4 regions of the Paenibacillus sp. EKM212P genome follow, and region 4 is predicted to be linked to each of the others. Evidence: predicted binding sites of a transcription regulator. Region 4 holds the regulator's gene; each other region holds the start of a gene.

Region 1 (3,218 bases), on a different contig from region 4:
GCTATTCTTCCTTCCAACAAAGCATTAATGACACGGTCGGGGCGCTCTGTGTTGTGAGCCTGCTGAAACGGACTTAAATAATTGTCTTCAATAAGTTGTTCCACATAACCGGATTCAGCCAAAAAATCCATGTCTATCTTTGAAATTCTGCGGTTTACTTCTTCAAGGAGGTCCGGATTCACAATATCCTTTATATACGCGACAACCAGATCTTTTTTGATTCGGCTTCCTACTTGGAATTTCTTCATTTCCAGACTTTTGTTTAACCCTTGGCGTCGAAGCATTGAAGTATTCTCACTTAATACCTCCGTAAAACCGATTCTGGGACCCCGAAGTAATGCTTCAGACGTTGGTTCATTGACGGAGCGAATGGCGCCATTAGGCGAACCCACTAGCAGTGCTTCCTTCATTCCTTCAATTAATAAGGCGGTATGGCCTAAAAGGATGAACTCATGCAGTTTCTCCATATCAGCAACTTCACTAATTTGCGTAAGCGGCATCAAGCTATCTTTTATATAAGAGTTACTTATACTTTCCGGCTGTTCCTGTTGATCCTGCTGGCCCTCAAACATCAAGACCTGCAATACCTGCTTGTTCATAAGCTCTTCATCCTGCATACCTTCTATGAAGACTAACACGGACCGTACATGAAATTTCTTTACTACAAACTCACGAAAATGCACATCACTATTTCCGCCTATAGACTCTCGAATCGACTTTAAATCGGAATCGTAATTCCCTGTAATTTTAGAGCGTGGTTCATGCTGCTGATCCGCGTGGCCTTCGTTATGTTCGTCGGAAAGCGGACGATCAGAAGAATGTTTGGATTTTGCCCCCTTACTGCCAACAAACGAATAAATCGATGTGTTTATATAATAAATCCCTAAAGGAATAATCAATGCGAGGCCTGCTTGAAAGAGTGTACTCCAGCTCGGAATATAAGAAATTATTTTAGACCACAAGATGACCACCTCCAAACGATTCAATTCTAAGATACAAGTCGTCCCTAAAGTATTCCTTATAAAGGTTGTATTTACACATGAAATGGAAAGTTGATTTCTGGCCTTACCTTTATCCCTTGAAACGGAATAGGGAAATCCCTAAATATTCTTAATTTGAACTACATTGTGATTCTAGTCACATATAGCTCTGTCTGCTGTACTAGAATAGAAGCATAAGCAATATTCATAGGAACGTAGGAGATGTCGTCGGATAGGGAGTATCGTCGAATGAATGGAGGAACCGGTATATGATAAACAGTAAACAGAAACTTGTGGTTATAGGGAACGGGATGGCTGGTATCAATACGGTCGAACAAATTTTAAAATTAACAGATAAGTATGAAATTACGGTCCTGGGAAATGAGCCGCATCCGAACTATAACAGGATCATGCTCTCTTATGTGTTGGAAGGCAGTAAAACGATTGATGATATCATACTGAACGATTTGCAATGGTATGCGGATCAAGGGATTACTTTGTATACAGGAAAAATGGTGAAAAGCATCGACGGTGAGAACAAGAAGATTCACACCGAAGACGGACTGGAAATTGATTACGATGTAGCTTTGGTAGCTACTGGCTCACAATCATTTATTCTGCCTATTCCGGGTAAGGAATTACCGGGTGTCATCGGTTTCCGAGATATCGCCGATTGCTCGGCAATGCTTGAGGCAGCGAAGACCTTTAAAAAGGCAGCTGTCATTGGTGGAGGTCTGTTAGGGCTGGAAGCAGCTAAAGGCTTGGTCAACCTGGGAATGGATGTTACGGTCGTTCATTTAATGGAGGATTTGATGGAACGCCAGCTGGACCGGGAAGCCTCTGCGATGCTGAAAGCAGAACTAGAACGCCAGGGAATCAAGTTTGCTATGCAAATGCAAACTGCGGAAGTGTATGGTCAAGATCGGGTACAAGGGCTGCGGTTTTCAGACGGAAGCGAGCTAGAAGCGGATTTGGTCGTTATGGCCGTCGGGATCAAGCCTAATATTCAGGTGGCTGTGCAAAGTGGTATGGAAACGAACCGTGGTATCATAGTCGATGATTTGATGAGAACCTCCGTACCGGATGTATACGCCGTAGGGGAATGTGTTGAACACCGCGGAATCTGTTATGGTCTGGTAGCTCCGCTGTTTGAGCAGGGAAGTGTCATTGCCAAACATTTGGCAGGCGCGGAAACTGAAGGTTATATGGGATCGGTGGTTTCTACCAAGCTCAAAATTTCAGGGGTGGATGTTTTCTCAGCTGGCGAATTCATAACTCAGCCTGAACATACGGTGATTGTTGCAAAAGATGAGTGGAAGCGCACATACAAAAAAGTGCTGCTTCGTGAAAATAAGATTGTTGGAACTGTACTGTTTGGCGATGTGAGCGAATCTGCTAGTCTTCAAAAATATGTACGTCAGCAAACATTGATGACAGATGAGATATATGGACAGATCATGGGTACTGGATGTAGCAATCACGGGGCGAAAACATTATCCGCTGAAACGATGGAGGATGATGAAATTGTCTGCGGCTGTAACGGTGTGACTAAAAAGGCGATTGTGGATGCAATTAATGATAATGGACTGACAACAGTCGATGAAATTAAGGCATGCACCGGAGCAACGCGTTCCTGTGGAGGATGTAAGCCTGTCGTTGAGCAAATTTTACAATATGTTCTTGGAGACAGCTTCAAGACGTCAGCCAAGCAAGGAATATGTGGTTGCACATCATTGAGTCGGGACGAGATTGTGGAAGCGATCAAAACCAAAGGGCTGACAACAACGCGTGAAGTTATGAATGTACTGGGTTGGCATAATGATGAAGGATGCTCCAAATGCCGCCCGGCGCTGAATTACTATTTGGGAATGATTAACCCGGATACCTATGAAAATGAGGGAGATTCCCGTTTTGTAAATGAGCGATTGCACGCAAACATTCAAAAGGATGGAACGTTTACAGTTGTTCCTAGAATGTACGGCGGTGTAACGACCCCAGAAGATTTGAAGAAGATAGCAGATGTTTCTCTTAAATACAACGTTAAGGTCGTTAAAGTAACAGGAGGACAGCGGCTGGATTTGATCGGTGTCCGTAAAGAGGATCTGCCTAAAGTATGGGAAGAACTCGATATGCCGTCGGGATATGCCTACGCGAAGTCACTTCGTACGGTTAAAACCTGTGTTGGATCGCAATTTTGCCGGTTTGGCACACAGGACTCGATGGGAATGGGAGAAGTGT
Region 2 (3,218 bases), 160 kb from region 4:
CTTTTTGGCCCAGACGTGGGTACTTGTAAATCCGTTTACGAATATCCATGAATTTTTGTTTTAAGTTATTGAAATCAGTATCTGGATATTCATAGAACATCCACATGCCTTTAGCCGCATCCATTGGTGAACCGCCGCCCAGTGCGATGATGCAATCCGGTTGGAAACGTCTCATCATTTCTGTACCACGTTCTACCGTAACTGTCGATGGATCTGGCTCTACTTCAGAGAACACTTCGATAGCTACCGGTGTTTGGCGTTGATGCAGATAATGAATAACACGATCCACATATCCCAGTTTTACCATCATAGGGTCCGTGATAATGGCTACACGTGTGATATCAGGCATTTTAGCAAGATACTGTGTCGAATTTTTTTCAAAATAGATTTTGGAAGGTACTTTGAACCATTGCATATTCACCGTCCGTTTCGCCACCCTTTTCACATTAATCAAATTGACTGCCGATACGTTCGACGAAGTCGAGTTACGACCGTACGAACCGCAACCGAGTGTCAACGAAGGAAGATTGGTGTTGTAAATGTCGCCAATCGCACCATGTGTGGAAGGTGCATTTACAATGATACGTCCTGTTTGCAGACGGTTTGCGAAGCGGGCGATAACGTCCTCATCGTTCGAATGAATAGCGGACGAGTGGCCCATGCCCCCGAATTCCACGACTTCAGCAGCGCGTTGAATACCTTGTTCCGCATTTTTTACTTTATAGCAAGCCAATACAGGACTCAATTTTTCCGCAGACAATGGGAATTTTGTTCCTACCCCTTCAATCTCAGCGACCAAAATTTTAGTTCCTGCTGGTACTGTGATACCACTCATTTCAGCAATTTTCACAGCAGACTGCCCGACGATTGCTGGGTTCACTGCACATTTCTCGACATTCATAGCTCCTTGAGTGAGCTTAGCTGCTTCTTCTTTATTTACAAAATAGCAGCCGTTAGCGATCATCAATTTTTTCACTTGTTCGAAGATTGGCTCTTCGATAATAACCGCTTGCTCGGAAGCACAAATCATACCGTTGTCAAAAGATTTAGAGAGGATAAGATCGTTCACGGCCTGCTTGATGTCTGCTGTTTTTTCAATAAAGCAAGGCACGTTACCTGGGCCTACACCCAGAGCAGGTTTACCGCAGCTATATGCCGCCTTAACCATGCCTGATCCACCAGTTGCCAGAATCAGAGCCACATCCGGGTGATTCATGAGTGAATTTGTCTTATCCATCGATGGAGCTTCAATCCATTGAATACAATCAGCTGGAGCACCATGTTTGACGGCTGCTTCGAGCAAGACGCGGGCTGCTTCCGCACTACACGATTGAGCAGATGGATGGAAACCGAAAATGATTGGGTTACGTGTTTTAATGGCAATCAACGCTTTGAACATCGTAGTCGAAGTCGGGTTTGTCACTGGAGTGATCCCCATGATAATGCCGACTGGCTCTGCTATCTTTTGAAAACTGTCAAAATCATTGTCTTCAATGACACCGACGGTTTTTTCATTTTTGATACTATGATAGACATATTCTGTTGCAAACATGTTTTTGGTGATTTTGTCCTCGTACACACCGCGTCCTGTTTCTTCAACAGCCAACTTCGCCAGGTACATGTGTTTATCCATCCCTGCGAGTGCCATAGCTTGTACGATTTCGTCAATCTGTTCCTGATTCATACTCATGAAAGCTTGCTGTGCCCGGTTCCCCCGGTCAATCAGCGTTTGAATATACTGCTCTGCGCTTTGCTCTTTTTGGATAACCTCGTTTTTAACAGCCATTTCCCTCATCCTCCTGTTATCTCGTGTACTATCTCTTGTTCACGCACTGATCGTAACACAGCTTTTCAAGATATATTGTGATTTTTTTCACAATCTATTTAAAATTTTATTTTATGAAGTGAATTAAATCACAAAGTTTGGAATTCTGCCACTTTTACCCCCTCTTCTTGCCCCAAAAACGCATTGCGCAGGTATATAATGAATTTGAATTGATCAAGTTGCAGATAAAAAACATAGGATACAAAGGGGAAATGGACGATGAGAAACCCTACAAATGTAATGGAAGCCCGCGGCAACACCTGTTGCTTCTCGGAGGCCAGCTTCAACCGGTTGCAAGTGATGATGAAAGATCGAGTTATGCCTGAAAGCTCGCATCTGTTCTGGGAAGGAGATACAGCGGATAAGCTGTTTTATATTAAGCGCGGACGCGTGAAAGTAACCAAAACAACGGATGAAGGTAAGGAACTTATTCTATATATGTATCAAAGCGGCGATCTTGTTGGTCAAACTGATCCATTTTTCGGTACTAAGCATTCCTTTTCTGCTGAGGTTCTGGAAGACAGTGATATTGGCGTAATCGATCATACAGATTTGGAACTGCTTATTTGCCAGCATTGTGATTTTGCGATTGACTTTATGAAATGGATGGGTTCGCATCACCGTATTACTCAGACTAAGTTCCGCGATTTGATGATGTACGGCAAGCCAGGTGCTTTATGTTCAACACTCATCCGTTTATGCAATACCTATGGTGAGCCTCACGGCGAACATATCCTGATTCATAAGAAAATTACTCATACTGACTTATCTAATATGATCGGTGCGACTCGGGAAAGCGTAAACCGGATGCTTAGTGATCTACGTAAGAAAAATGCAGTAGAATACGATAACGGCATGATTGTTGTCAAGGATTTGGAAATGCTGCAAGGCGTGTGTCATTGTGAATTGTGCCCTCGTGAGATTTGCCGGATATAATAAATCGTTATTTATGTAAAAGGGAGTGTTATAAGCCATTATAGCTTATAACACTCCCTAATTTATTTCCACTCCCCTACTTATACAGGAGCAGTAGCGAAGCATTTTAACAATAGTCCTTCTTCTGGCAACAAACTTTTTAAAACTGTAAGCATAGATAACTTAAATTCCCCATCTCATAGCTTCTATGGATGACCTTGGCTTTGTTTGCAGGATTTCCACTCCCCATCGCAATAAACAACGGTACAAAGTGCTCTGCTCTTGGTACGGCCTGACGAGCATACGGTGCTTCGCTTTCATAGTGATCCAAAGCCTCTATATCTCTACTTTGCACTTTTTCAATAATCCAATCATCAAAATCTATAGCCCAAGGTTCTGTTTTCGTTTCCCCCCATTTGACGATACGCAGATTATGAACAGTCACTCCACTGCCAATGACCAGAATATCTTGTTCTCC
Region 3 (3,218 bases), on a different contig from region 4:
GCAAATTTCATGACATACGTATACAGTGCCCGACAGCGAAGGTCATTATCCGACAATTTTTTCCTAAAAAGGTGTATTTTGTTTTCTAATTTGCTTCTATGGTTACATGTTCCTTTAGTGAAGTATCTGCAGGTACCACATGTATATAGGATGTACCTGGCGTTAACGGGATTTCAACCCCATTTTTCATAAAACGAATCGCATCGCCTGGTGTATGCTGCCACTCAGCCTGTATTAACTGTCCTTGTTGAAACACCATGGCCTCTCCACTGCCGTCCAGCTCAACACTTAATCTGCCTACATCATCTAACGTTCGATGTCTAGCGCTCATTACAATAACATTGGCTGCTGAGAGCTGTTGGTTATTATTTTGATCCATATGTGACTTTTCGTTCACAAAACGCTTATATTGTTGATTCGCTGGATTATAGGTATAAGATACCCGATAGCTTTTAAGCAAAAAACGAATTTGCAAAGATGCTGCTGTCTCGTCCACCATAACTGGGGTTTCACCGGATTTAAGGTAAGAATATACTGGAACGTCCGTATGCTTGGCATACCCTTTACTATCGCTTCCTTTGCGCAGTCTGTTCACGTCTGTGTATAAATTATGTGGAGGACGACGATCTTTGCTTCGCCAGAAGTAAGCCCCTCCATTTGAAATCTCATCCAGATGTTCCTTCCGCTGCTGCTGTAAAATCGCATAGGCATCTGTGCTTCCCCCTGCGTGTATAGGCAACGCACCATAGGTTTCGCCCAGCTCAATCAAATACGGTCGAATGCTACGGACCGGTCCGATCTTTACATCTCCACCATGACTTTGGAAAAAAGCGACCAGACGGGTAATCCCGCCTTCTGCAAGAACTTCATATACCATGTCTGCCTGGCTAAGTCCTGCCTGTGGACGTGCAGCCGGAGCATTGTTAATCATGACAGCGAGCGGCCGCTCCAAAACAGGCTGCTCCACCGGAAGACCGGTAAGCGGAGCTGTAAATGCCGGAATAGACTGCTCCTTCGGCGGTTCAAGTGCCTCCTTCTCTGTTACTTGCTTGGTCGGTTGGGGAACGGAATCAGATTCACCCGTATTCGACATAGCAGTACAAGACATCAGCGTCATGCATAACAGAGCTGAGGCCATCACACGCAACCAATGATTTCGTTGGGAAATGGGCCCGGACAAGTTCATCCCTCCACTTAGTTATTTTTCTCATTATAAGCTTTATTTCCTGTTTTTGTCTTGATTGAAGCGTAACCACTCTATAGAATACTTATCTAAAGACATTAAAATTTAAAAAATATTCATACTTTGTGATTTTTATCACAAATAACTGTAACTGAACCTACTACAATAAAGGTGTAGCAAAGATGATCATCCCCAACAAAATGAAATACAACCAACATTATAGATTAAGAAAGAGGAGTGGTTTGAATGTTTAACAGCTGGTTACGTGAAAACAAAGTCGCAATGTGGTTGCTGACTGTAGTACGGGTTTATCTAGGTTATGAATGGATGACCCACGGACTTGAAAAACTGACAGGTGGATTCGATGCAGGAGGATTTATCTCGGGGGCCATTGCTAAAACAGGTGGAGACCATCCCGCTGTACAAGGCTGGTGGGGATCGTTCCTGGAAGCCTTTGCCCTGCCGAATGTAGGTTTGTTCAACGTCCTGATCCCATTGGGTGAGTTCTTGGTCGGGGTTGGCCTGCTTCTCGGTACATTGACTACACTGGCTGCTTTGATGGCTATGGTTATGAACTTCTCGTTCCTGTTCTCGGGTACAGTAAGCACCAATGCAATCTACCTGCTGTTTGAAATCTTCCTTGTAGTTGCTGGTGCAAATGCCGGAAGAATTGGCTTTGACCGTTGGGTACTGCCCTTCCTGCGTGGACTGTTTCGTAAAAATAAAGATACCTTTCCAGCGGACCCTAGTCGAAAAATAGCTTAAACATTCCCAAAATAACCGTTATCCTCCGGGATAATGGTTATTTTTTGTGCTGTTATGCTCACGATACACGTGCCTTCTAATTAATAAAACGCAAAATACACAAAAGAACTTCCATTCCCACACACCATGTGGATTCGGAAGTTCTTTTTTTACATTTACGTATCACTTTCTTGACCAAAAGCCCAACAATTGAGACTTAACGAGCCAAGGACATACGATTGAAAAAGCTTACGCGCGGAGCGCTCATGATCCGCAGCCCCCATCGCATAAAACAAAGGTGAAAAATGCTCTATTCCATAAGAAGGTACCGCCTGTTTGGCATATGGAGCCTTCTTGTCATATTGGAATAGGTGACGCAAATTCCAGTCTTGAAGCTGCTGTGCAATCCAGTCATCATATTGAACGGCCCAATCGGCTGGCTCACTCGTCTGCTTGAGTGTCCGCAAGTTGTGTACCAATCCACCGCTACCGATAATCAAAATTCCTTGTTTTCGCAACGGCGCCAGCATCCGCCCAATCTCGTATTGCTCCTGAGGAGCGCGCCGAGAATCAATGGATAAGGGTACGACCGGTATGTCTGCATCAGGATATATATGCCGCAAAACCACCCATGCTCCATGATCCAGTCCTCGGTTCCGAACCGGCTGGTGGAACAGGTTATGCTGACTGAACAGATGCTCTATCTCCTCATACAGCTTTGGATCGCCTGGTGCAGGGTAATCAATTGAGTACATTTCTTCGGGAAAGCCATAGAAATCGTGCAACGCTGCATGCTGATCATCCGCGCCAATACATTGATCGGGGCTATCCCAATGCGCGGAAAAAATGACAATTCCTTTGGGTCGGGGCAGGCTCGCGCCCAGCTTTGCAAGAAAGCTGGTATATGCGTTATTTTCTACAGCCAGTGTCGGTGAACCATGCGCAACAAAAATTGAGGGTAATGTCATCGCTGCCAACCTCCACACGCCAGTATAGTGTTACTCTTCCATTTTACTCCGGCGGAGGCGCAATTTCCAATACAATCCGTTACACACTGAAATCAGATCATCCAGTGCTGCCAATCCCGTTGAATATTTTCCTGTTCATCCAGCCATTCAAGTGTTCGATCAATCAGCCGTTGCCGCTCTTTACCTGACGAGAAAGTGTGATCTCCCTGGAAAATAATCTCTTTATCACAGCGTCCCTCTGGACGCATCCAGAATATCTTTTGAAACAGAAATGCATAATCCACAGGAATAATATCATCCGAGGTGCCATGAACAACGAGCAC
Region 4 (3,218 bases):
CGTTCCTCGTCCATAGTCAGGCATTCGCCGTTTTTCACAACCTGACGACCGTCTACCCATACGTGAACCACGTCTTTGGCGCTTGCTGAGTATACCGCATGGGAAATAATATCTGTACGCGGCAAGAAATGTGCCTGATTCAGATCCAGCGCGATAAAGTCAGCCTTGTTGCCTGCTGCCAACGCTCCTACTTCTTTTAAACCAATTGACTTTGCACCGTATTCTGTTGCCAGACGCAGCGCTTCACTCGCAGGAACTGCCGTAGGGTCACCAGATACACCCTTGTGAATAAGTGCTGCCAGACGCATTTCCTCGAACATATCCAGGTTATTATTACTGGCAGGACCATCCGTTCCGAGAGAAACGGTAACCCCTGCACGCAGCAATTCAGGCACTCTTGCCACACCACTTGCCAGCTTCAAGTTGCTACCTGGGTTGTGCGAAACCGCTACACCACGTTCAGCCAGTAAAGCTATTTCTTCGTCATTCAAATGAACGCCATGGGCAACAAGCGAAGGACGGGAGAAAAAGCCAAACTTATCCAAGTGTGCAACTGGACGCAAACCGTAGTCACGTACGTTTTGCTCCACTTCGGCGATCGTCTCAGACATGTGCGTATGCAGCGGCAAATCCAGATCATGCGCAGCTTGTACGAATTTTTCAATAAACGCAGGTGGACAGGTGTATGGCGCATGCGGTGACATCATCGTTGTAATACGCCCGTCTGCTTTACCATGCCAGTTACGCGCAAAAGTTACGGCCTCAGCCAGCTTGATTCGCTGTTCTTCCTCCGAACATAGTCCAATTGCTCCACGCATCAGACTTGCACGAATACCTGACTCTTCAGCCACACGAGCCACCTCATCCATATGATCGTACATGTCCAGGAAGGTCGTTGTTCCACCTTTCAGCATTTCCAGCACAGACAACGACGTACCCCAGTACACGTCCGTAGATGTAAACTTGGCTTCCATAGGCCACATTTTTTCCTGAAGCCATACTTGAAGTGCCAAGTCATCTCCATGCCCACGCAGCAGAGACATCGCCGCATGACCATGAGTATTAATCAGACCAGGTAAAAATAAAAGCCCCTTACCATCGATCGCTTCCGTCTCTTCCTCACCCGAAGGCAAAGTCTCGCCAATGTAAGTAATGCGGCTATCTTCCACAATCATAAAACCATGGATTACCCCAGCTTCTGGTCCATTTACGGCAAAAGAGCCGTTTTTAATCATCCATTTATTCACTGTCATATTGTGTTTCTTCCTTTCCGTCCTCCAAATAATAAGCGAGGCTAAGCAAATCAGTTGTAAAGTCTGTGGCATGAATCCGAATGTTGGCCGGTGCCTTGAGAGTAGTCGGTGCAAAGTTCAGGATCGCTCCAATTCCGCTCTCAATAAGCCTGTCAGCCACGTGCTGTGCTTCAAAATCAGGTACGGTAATAATCCCGATTCGAATGTTTTTTTCTTTCACAGTCGCTTCCAGTTCATCCATCGGTTGCACGACCAATGTATTGATCTTGGTCCCTACCTTATCCGGAAACGCATCAAATACCGCTACAATCTTCATATTGTCTTTTAAATAAGCGTTATAATTCGAAAGGGCTTGCCCCAGATTACCCGCTCCGACCAATACTACATTAATTTGCTGATCGATTTTCAGGATATGGCGTATTTTCTCAATTAGATAAGAAACATCATAACCGATACCCTTCCGACCAAAATCTCCAAAATAGGCGAGATCTTTACGGATTTGGGCCGGGTTCAAATCTAGCCTCTGTCCCAACTCTTGAGAAGAGACCGTAGCCACCTCCCGTTTGTGAAGTGCATTCAGATAACGTAAATATACGGGTAACCTCCGTACGACAGCCTCTGAAATTTTATCTGATTTCATACTTGCTCCCCCTAATTGTAACGAACATACTTAGTGTCCGTCCGTTATGCCTCGGTCTCCGGGGCGGATTGGAGCCATTCGGCGATGCGGGGCACCATTTGCTCCGATGGCATATGCTCCATTTTTGGTCCCGGTAACGAGTACAAAAAGTGCTTTCCGTAATAGGATTCGATCACACGCGTATCGTAAACGATAACGACCCCGTGGTCGCTCGCTGTACGAACCAACCGACCAAATCCCTGTTTGAAGCGAATGACCGCTTGTGGTACAGACAGCTTCATAAATGGATTCTTCTTCTGCTGCTGGAGCAGCTCGCTTTTTGCCTCCAGCAACGGGTGATTCGGCGGTTGAAATGGCAAGCGAACAATGGCTAGACAAGTCAGAGCCTTCCCCGGAATATCGACGCCTTCCCAGAAGCTGCTGGTTCCCAGCAATACAGAAGCTTTGGCTTCCTGAAAACGGCGGGTTAGCTTGCTGCGACTCCCACTGTCCACACCTTGTCCCAGCACAGTAATTTCGCTGGATGCTAAGGCCTCTTTGAGCGGTTCATACACTTGCCGGAGCATCCGATAGGAAGTAAACAGAACGAGCATTCTCCCCCGCGTCGCCTGAGCAGTCGCTCCTAGAGAGCTAACGAGCATATCTACAAAGTGTGCATCTCCTACACTGCCCTTCACGCTTGGGAAATCCCGTGGAATGACCAGCAACACCTGATCCCTGTAATTAAAGGGTGACGGGAGCTGCGAAGTCATCAGCCGCTCTTGATCTGCGGCCTCCTGCAAGCCGAGCTGATCGATCATGTACTGAAACGACTTATCTACCGATAAGGTAGCAGACGTCAGAATGATGCTTCTTTTTTTGTCAAAAAACATTTCTTTCAACTGGCGGCTCACATCGACGGGCACCGCATAAAATTGTAATGATTTACTGCGGAATTGCCCACTCGCTTCGAGCCAGTATACGGTTGTTTCATCATCGAGTCGCATAAAAAAGCGCAAATTTTCTCGAATCCCCGCCAGATCCTTGAGCAGACCCGTGATATCTGTAATAAGGCTATCCGCCGCATAATCGTCATGTTCTTCCTTGACGTCCAGCATCAGCTTGTCGCCCTTGCGCAAAATTTCACTCATCGTTACATATAGCTGATTTTCCAAAGCCCCCGCCTGATCCCACTTTGCAGGCTTGGCTGAAGGTTTGAGACGGGAAGAAAACTGTCCTGTTTCACCCGGTGTCGCATCGCTTCGCTCTGGCAACATGCCAAACAGTTTGTCGCTTAGCAGATCCCAAGTTTCCTTAACCTCTAACACGAGCGGATACATCTGATC

The links. Region 4 encodes Rex, which represses fermentation and respiration genes when NADH is low (regulators of the CRP and FNR family bind a similar motif). Its sites were predicted from a motif close to TTGTGAAATATTTCACAA; they were not measured.
Region 1: a site for Rex is predicted at 1,126-1,143, ahead of nirB (nitrite reductase large subunit NirB). Genes of this name have one in related genera too.
Region 2: a site for Rex is predicted at 1,862-1,879, ahead of adhE (bifunctional acetaldehyde-CoA/alcohol dehydrogenase). Genes of this name have one in related genera too.
Region 3: a site for Rex is predicted at 1,307-1,324, ahead of G9G54_RS21030 (DoxX family membrane protein). Genes of this name have one in related genera too.

The regions. Positions count from the first base shown of each region.
Region 1 covers NZ_JAAMNR010000005.1:279,512-282,729, forward strand. The annotation lists gene G9G54_RS16790 (spore germination protein) at 1-962, opposite strand, end outside; gene nirB (nitrite reductase large subunit NirB) at 1,250-3,218, shown strand, end outside.
Region 2 covers NZ_JAAMNR010000002.1:538,541-541,758, forward strand. The annotation lists gene adhE (bifunctional acetaldehyde-CoA/alcohol dehydrogenase) at 1-1,786, opposite strand, end outside; gene G9G54_RS08665 (Crp/Fnr family transcriptional regulator) at 2,045-2,761, shown strand; gene G9G54_RS08670 (DODA-type extradiol aromatic ring-opening family dioxygenase) at 2,901-3,218, opposite strand, start outside.
Region 3 covers NZ_JAAMNR010000008.1:156,167-159,384, forward strand. The annotation lists gene G9G54_RS21025 (DUF3048 domain-containing protein) at 86-1,180, opposite strand; gene G9G54_RS21030 (DoxX family membrane protein) at 1,430-1,948, shown strand; gene G9G54_RS21035 (dioxygenase family protein) at 2,104-2,895, opposite strand; gene G9G54_RS21040 (alpha/beta hydrolase) at 2,988-3,218, opposite strand, start outside.
Region 4 covers NZ_JAAMNR010000002.1:379,032-382,249, forward strand. The annotation lists gene G9G54_RS07835 (amidohydrolase) at 1-1,253, opposite strand, end outside; gene G9G54_RS07840 (redox-sensing transcriptional repressor Rex) at 1,240-1,893, opposite strand; gene dinG (ATP-dependent DNA helicase DinG) at 1,938-3,218, opposite strand, start outside.